2 regions of the Streptomyces sp. NPDC107522 genome follow, and region 2 is predicted to be linked to the other one. Evidence: riboswitches for the same ligand, from Rfam matches in the RefSeq annotation. Region 2 holds a riboswitch; the other holds the start of a gene.
The links. A riboswitch is a leader RNA that binds a small molecule or an ion and turns the genes downstream of it on or off. The one in region 2 is predicted to bind glycine.
Positions count from the first base shown of each region.

Region 1: it holds a riboswitch for glycine, as region 2 does, so the genes downstream of both, gcvP (aminomethyl-transferring glycine dehydrogenase) here and gcvT (glycine cleavage system aminomethyltransferase GcvT) in region 2, are expected to answer to the same signal.

Region 1 covers NZ_JBVKAU010000022.1:118,167-121,569, reverse strand. Annotated here, with positions in the region: gene ACZ7L6_RS39540 (DNA polymerase IV) at 1-501, shown strand, start outside; gene ACZ7L6_RS39535 (PRC-barrel domain-containing protein) at 1,187-1,594, opposite strand; glycine riboswitch at 1,709-1,805, shown strand; gene gcvP (aminomethyl-transferring glycine dehydrogenase) at 1,982-3,403, shown strand, end outside.
Region 2 covers NZ_JBVKAU010000013.1:757-4,159, forward strand. Annotated here, with positions in the region: gene gcvH (glycine cleavage system protein GcvH) at 1-114, opposite strand, end outside; gene gcvT (glycine cleavage system aminomethyltransferase GcvT) at 258-1,385, opposite strand; glycine riboswitch at 1,424-1,531, opposite strand; glycine riboswitch at 1,555-1,653, opposite strand; gene ACZ7L6_RS31770 (AAA family ATPase) at 1,823-2,497, shown strand; gene ACZ7L6_RS31775 (enhanced serine sensitivity protein SseB) at 2,610-3,401, shown strand.

The sequences.
Region 1 (3,403 bases), on a different contig from region 2:
GATGCGGTGGACACGACGGGGGGTGTGCGGTTGCTGGGGGTCGGGGTCAGTGGGCTGGCCGACTACACGCAGGAGGATCTGTTCGCGCAGGCGGCGGGAGCGGCGGGAGCGGCGGGGGAGCGGGTCGAGTACACCGAGGAGGAGGGCGGGCACGAGGAGGCTGCGGAGGAGCGGCGGGATGTGTCTGTCGAGCGGCGGTGGGTTGCGGGGCATGACGTGCGGCATGTCGAGTACGGGCATGGGTGGGTGCAGGGGAGTGGGCTTGGGCGGGTGACGGTGCGGTTTGAGACGCCTGGGTCCGAGCCGGGGCGGGTGCGGACGTTTCGGGTGGACGATCCGGGGTTGGAGGGGGCGGATCCGTTGCCGTTGGTGTCGGGGAGGCCTGGAGGGGCTGGGAGAGGTGGGGCTGGTCGGGTTGGTGACGGGGGTTCGGAGACGGAAGTCGGTCTAGGGGAGGCTAAGGGCGGGGGCTTGGGGGAGACGCCTGCGGTGCCTGGGTAGGGCGGCGGGGTGCGCCGGCGTTGTTGCTCGCCCGGCGTGGGGGCCGGGCGGGGGTGGGTTCGCTCGCCCGCGCTGGCGGGGTGCCGCTGCGCCCACCCGTGCCGCCCCAGCGGCACGACTGCCCGCAGCTGCGTGGGAGAGGGGATGCCGCGTGCCGGGTGGGCTGGGTTGGCGGCGCGACCGGCTGCGTCGGAGAGGGGCGCCGTCTGCTGGGTGGGCGTGGGCGCGGTGGCGTGACTGTCTGCAGCTGTGTGGGGTGGAGGGTGCCCTGTGCGGGTGGGCGTCGGCTCAGGGGTGCCGTGTGTGGGGTGGGCGTCGGCTCAGGGGTGCCGTGTGTGGGGTGGGCGTCGGCTCAGGGGTGCCGTGTGTGGGGTGGGCGTCGGCTCAGGGGTGCCGTGTGTCGGGTGGGGCGTCGGCTTGGGGTACGGCTGGCTGCAGTTGCGTGAGGTTTAGGGCGGTGTCGGGTCGGCGGCGGTGCTGGGCGAAATTCAGTGGGTGGGTGTCGGCTCGGGGGAGCTGTGGCGGGTGAGCGGTGTGCTGTCAGGGTGGCAGGCCGCGGTGGCGTTGGTGTGGGAGGTCGTCCGACGGGGGGTGTCGACGTCGTGCGGCGGCTGGTCAGGGCTGGGGGAGGGCGGGTTTGTTTGGGGTGGGAGGCCTGTGGGTGGGATAGGCGGCGTTGGCGTGGTCAGCGGTGGGGGTGGGGCGTCTTGGGGCCCTTGTCGTTCGGGGTCTCCGTGCCTGCCAGCTTGCCGAAGTCCCGGTCCGGGGGTGGGGGTGGTGCGGCCACGTCCAGGCCGTAGTGGTGGTAGAGCTGGAGTTCCTGTTCGGGGGAGAGGTGGCGGCCTACGCCGAAGTCGGGGGCGTCCTTGATCAGGGCGCGGTCGAAGGGGACGTGGAGGGTGCCCTCCACCAGTTCGCTGGGCTCCAGGGGGACGAAGGCGTCCCGGGAGAAGAGGCCGGTGCGTATCGCGGCCCACTCCGGCACTCCGGTCGCGTCGTCGAGGTAGACCTCGTCGATGGTGCCGATCTTGGTGCCGTTGCGGTCGAAGGCCTTGCGGCCGATCAGGTTGCGCGGATCGATGTCGGTCTGCACGGGCCCTCCACTTGGTCGCAACTCATCCGTAAGCACTACGAAAAGGCACATCCGGGTGTGCGGCCACTCGAAGAACCGTGCGTTGACCCCGCTGGTAGGCTTGCTAGCGGCTGCTGACCCCGTGCGGGAGAGTCCTCCGGACACCATCCGGAGGCGCCGAAGGAGCAAATCCTCCCCGGAATCTCTCAGGCCCACGTACCGCACGGACGAGGTCACTCTGGAAAGCAGGGCGGGTGTCGACGGCTTCCGCTCTCACCGACGGTGAAAGCCGGGAACCCTTGGGTGACCCGGTGAAGCTCTCAGGTTGAGATGACAGAGGGGGAGGCCGTCCGGGTACCCGCGCCGTGGTGCCCCTCGAAGGTCGTGTCAGACCAGGAGGCCTCCGCAATGACCGCCCATCGCATTCCGCTCTCCGAGCTCGAACAGGGAATCCCTTTCGAGCAGCGTCATATTGGCCCCGATCATGAGGCTCGGGCCAAGATGCTCGCCCAGGTCGGATACGGCTCGCTCGACGAGCTCACCGCCGCCGCGGTCCCGGATGTGATCAAGAACGCCGACTCACTGGATCTGCCCGGGGCGCGTACCGAGGCCGAGGTGCTCGCTGAGCTGCGGTCGCTCGCCGACCGCAATCAGGTGCTGGACCCGATGATCGGGCTCGGGTACTACGGGACCTTCACACCGCCGGTGATCCTGCGGAACGTCATGGAGAACCCCGCCTGGTACACCGCTTACACGCCGTACCAGCCCGAGATCTCCCAGGGGCGGCTCGAGGCCCTGCTGAACTTCCAGACCATGGTGGCCGACCTCACGGGGCTGCCGACCTCCGGTGCCTCCCTGCTCGACGAGGGGACCGCCGCGGCCGAGGCCATGTCCCTGTCCCGGCGCATGGGCCGGAACAAGAGGGGGCTGTTCCTGGTCGACGCGGATGTGCTGCCGCAGACCATCGCCGTGATCGAGACCCGCGCCGAGCCCACCGGGGTGGAGGTCGTGGTCGCCGACCTCAGTGACGGCATTCCGGCCGAGATCGCCGGGCGTGAGATCAACGGCGTGCTCCTCCAGTACCCGGGCGCCTCCGGTGTCGTACGGGACATCAAGCCCGTGATCGAGCAGGCGCATGAACTCGGTGCCCTCGTCACCGTCGCCGCCGATCTGCTCGCGCTCACGCTGCTGAAGTCGCCCGGTGAGCTCGGGGCGGACATCGCAGTCGGGACGACGCAGCGGTTCGGTGTGCCGATGGGCTTCGGCGGGCCGCACGCCGGCTACATGGCCGTACACGAGAAGTTCGCGCGCAGCCTGCCCGGGCGGCTTGTCGGGGTGTCCGTCGACGCCGACGGGAACAGGGCCTACCGGCTCGCCCTGCAGACCCGTGAGCAGCACATCCGGCGGGAGAAGGCGACCAGCAACATCTGCACCGCTCAGGTGCTGCTGGCCGTGATGGCGGGGATGTACGCCGTCTACCACGGGCCCGAGGGGCTGAAGGGCATCGCCCGGCGGACCCATCGGTACGCCACGATCCTGGCCGCGGGGCTCATGGCCGGCGGGGTCGAGGTCGTGCACGGTTCCTACTTCGACACGCTGACCGTACGAGTGCCTTCGAAGGCCGCCGAGGTCGTCGCCGCGGCCCGGCAGAACGGTGTCAACCTGCGGCTCGTCGACGCCGACCACGTGTCCGTCGCGTGCGACGAGACCACCACGCGGACCCAGCTGGGCGCCGTATGGACGGCCTTCGGGGTCGAGGGTGACATCGAGGCGCTGGACGCGCAGACCGAGGACGCGCTTTCGGGCGGGCTGCTGCGCTCCGACGAGTAC
Region 2 (3,403 bases):
ATCGCCGAGCGCGTTGGCCGCGAACTCGGTGATGCCGACCGTCGCGACGCCGTCCTCGGCGGTCGACAGCCACTCGTGCTCCTTGCTGTAGCGCAGCTGCTGGGGGTTGCTCATGGCCTGAATTCTCCTGTACGCGCGGGAGTGGTGATGAATGGGGGACTGCTGGAAACGTGCGTGAACAGCGGAAATGTGCGCAGGGTCACGCGACGGACCGCTGCCAGTCTCTACGTCCGGCGTCGGCTTCGCCGCTTGTGGTGCTACTTCTGCCGCTTGTAGAACGGCAGCGCCACGACCTCGTACGGCTCATGGCTGCCGCGGATGTCCACGCCGACCCCGGCCGTTCCCGGCGCCGAGTGCGCCGCGTCGACGTACGCCATGGCGATCGGCTTGCCCAGCGTGGGTGAGGGCGCGCCCGAGGTGACCTCGCCGATGACCTCGGCGCCGGCGACGACCGGGTACCCGGCACGCGGGACGCGACGCCCCTCGGCGACCAGGCCGACCAGGACGCGCGGCGGGTTCTCGGAGGCGCGGGCGGCTGCCTCGGCGAGCGCCTCGCGCCCGACGAAGTCGCCCTCCTTCTCGAACTTCACCACCCGGCCGAGCCCGGCGTCGAAGGGAGTGAGGGAGGTCGACAGCTCATGCCCGTACAGCGGCATGCCCGCCTCGAGGCGCAGCGTGTCCCGGCAGGACAGCCCGCAGGGGACCAGGCCGACGCCCTCGCCCGCCTTGGTCAGCGCCTGCCACAGCTCGACCGCGTGCTCCGGCTTCACGAACAGTTCGAAGCCGTCCTCGCCGGTGTAGCCGGTGCGGGCGATGAGGGCGGGGACGCCGGCGACGGTGCCGGGCAGGCCGGCGTAGTACTTCAGGCCGTCGAGGTCGGCGTCCGTGAGGGACGCGAGGATGCCGGGGGACTGCGGACCCTGCACGGCGATCAGCGCGTACGCGTCCCGGTCGTCGCGCACCTCGGCGTCGAAGCCGGCGACCCGCTCGGTCAGGGCGTCCAGCACGACCTGGGCGTTGGAGGCGTTGGCGACGACCATGTACTCGGTCTCGGCGAGCCGGTAGACGATCAGGTCGTCGAGGATGCCGCCGTCGGCCCGGCAGATCATGGTGTAGCGGGCGCGGCCGACACCGACGGAGGCGATGTTGCCGACCAGGGCGTAGTTCAGGAAGGCGGCCGCCTGCGCGCCGGTGACAGTGATCTCACCCATGTGGGAGAGGTCGAACAGGCCGGCCTTGGTCCGCACGGCGTTGTGCTCGTCGCGCTCGGAGCCGTAGCGCAGGGGCATGTCCCAGCCGGCGAAGTCGGTCATGGTCGCGCCGAGCGAGCGATGCAGGGCATCGAGCGCGGTGTGGCGCGGTCCAGTGGGTTCGGTACTGCTCATCGGACGGTCGTCTCCCAAGGCAGGACGGGCGAGGTCGTTCCTCCCCATCTGTCATCGGAACCTGAGAGGTTCGCCACGACCGCCACGGGGACGATCACGGCTTGCACCTTGGGTGGAGCCACGCCTCTCTCTGCTGGTGGAGAGGGGGCGGCCCGCTTTTCAGATGTGCCTCGCCCGCGCGGTAACGGGGCCTGAGAGATTCAAGGGAGGGACTTGCTCCTTCGGCGCCCCAGCGCTGCACTGCTGGGGACTCTCCCGCGCGGATTCAAGCGGCCGGTATGCAGTTGGCGCGGACATCATTGCATGCCGGGCTCGTCCGTGGCAGGCCACGTCTGTAACCGGCTTGTGGCGGGAAGCGAACGAAAACACGAGAGATCCTCCATTACCTTCTCTTTACGCTCAGTGGGGATGGGGAATCCTGACCCCGGAGGAGGACGATGACGGTGAACCGCACCACGGCGTACGCCACGACCTCGGGCATCGCGCTGCCCAAGCAGCACACGGCCCCGGCCGGCGAAGCCCGCGGCACGTGCCCTGCACCCGTCGTCCGCGACCTGCGCGAGCGCTCCGGCCACAGCCCGCACGCCCTGCTCTTCGGCCCCAAGGACCTCGTCGTGGTCACCGGCCTGCCCGGCAGCGGCAAGTCCACGCTGATGGAGCGGACGGTGACGGGCATCCGCATCGACTCCCAGGACACCCGGGACCGCTGGGACGCCCGCATGCCCGGCTTCCTTCCCTACGGCGTCTACCGCCCCCTGGTACGCCTCGCGCACTATGCCGGACTGCGCCGCGCCCTGCGCTCCGGCGAGGGCGTCGTGGTGCACGACTGCGGGACCCAGGCCTGGGTGCGCGGCTGGCTGGCCCGCGCGGCCCGCCGCCGTGGCGGCACCCTCCACCTGCTGCTGCTCGACGTCACGCCGGACGCCGCTCTGGAAGGCCAGCGCGAGCGCGGCCGCGGCGTCTCCCGCTACGCCTTCCTGCGCCACCGCAGGGCGGCCGCCCGCCTGCTCGGCTCCGTGGAGAAGGGCGACCTGCCCCAGGGCTGCGGCTCGGCGGTACTGATCGACCGGTCGGCGGCGGACGTCCTGCGCCGGATCGGGTTCACGGGCTGAGCGACCCCGGGGCCTGGCCGGCCCTGGACCTGCCCCGCCCTGGACCTGCCCCGCCCCGACACCGGATAGCCTTTTGGGCCACAGACGTGGTTCACAGCAGGCGGTCAGACAGATGGACTTCCCAGCGGATCTCCCCGCGGACTTCCCGGCACAGACACACCTCCACCCGCACGGCGGCTGGCCCGGCAACGAGCTGGAGGAGGTGCTCTCGGCCTCCCTCGGCCTGCCGTCGGCGGGCGGCCGGATCATCGAGGTGCTGGGCCGCAGCTTCGTCTGGGTCCCCCTGCCCAACGGCGGCGGCCCGCACAGCGGCCCGCTGGACCTGCCCACGATGGAGATCGAGGGGCAGGCGTACGTCCCGGTCTTCAGCTCCGAGGAGCAGTTCCGCCAGGTCGTCGGCTCCCACATGTCGTACACCGTCGCCCCCGCCGTGGAGTTCGCCCGCGGCCTGCCCCCGCAGGTGGGCATCGCCGTGAACCCGGACGGCGTGGTCGGCGTCCCGCTGCCGCCGGTGGCGGTGGCCGAGCTCTGCCGCGTGGGCCGCACCCCGCTGGACGGCCTCACCTCCGGGGGCCGCGTCAAGCTCTACGAACCCGACTGGCAGGACGACCCGGTCGACTTCCTCGCGGCGGCCTCGGCCGAGTTCGCCGAAACCGGCGTCGTCGTCACGGCCCGCCGCTGCCTGGCAGCGATCGAGACGGCCGCCCCCGTGATGTTCATAGGCGTGGAACTCTCCCAGTGGGAGGGCGACCTGCGCACCGCCCCGACGGAGGCCCTGGGCCGTGCCCTGGGCAGGGTCCCGGTCCAGTGGCCGGTGAACCTGGTCTTGTTGGACGTGGCCCAGGACCCGGTGATCGAGTGGATGCGCCAGAAGGTTCGCCCCTTCTACCAGCGGGACTTCTGAGC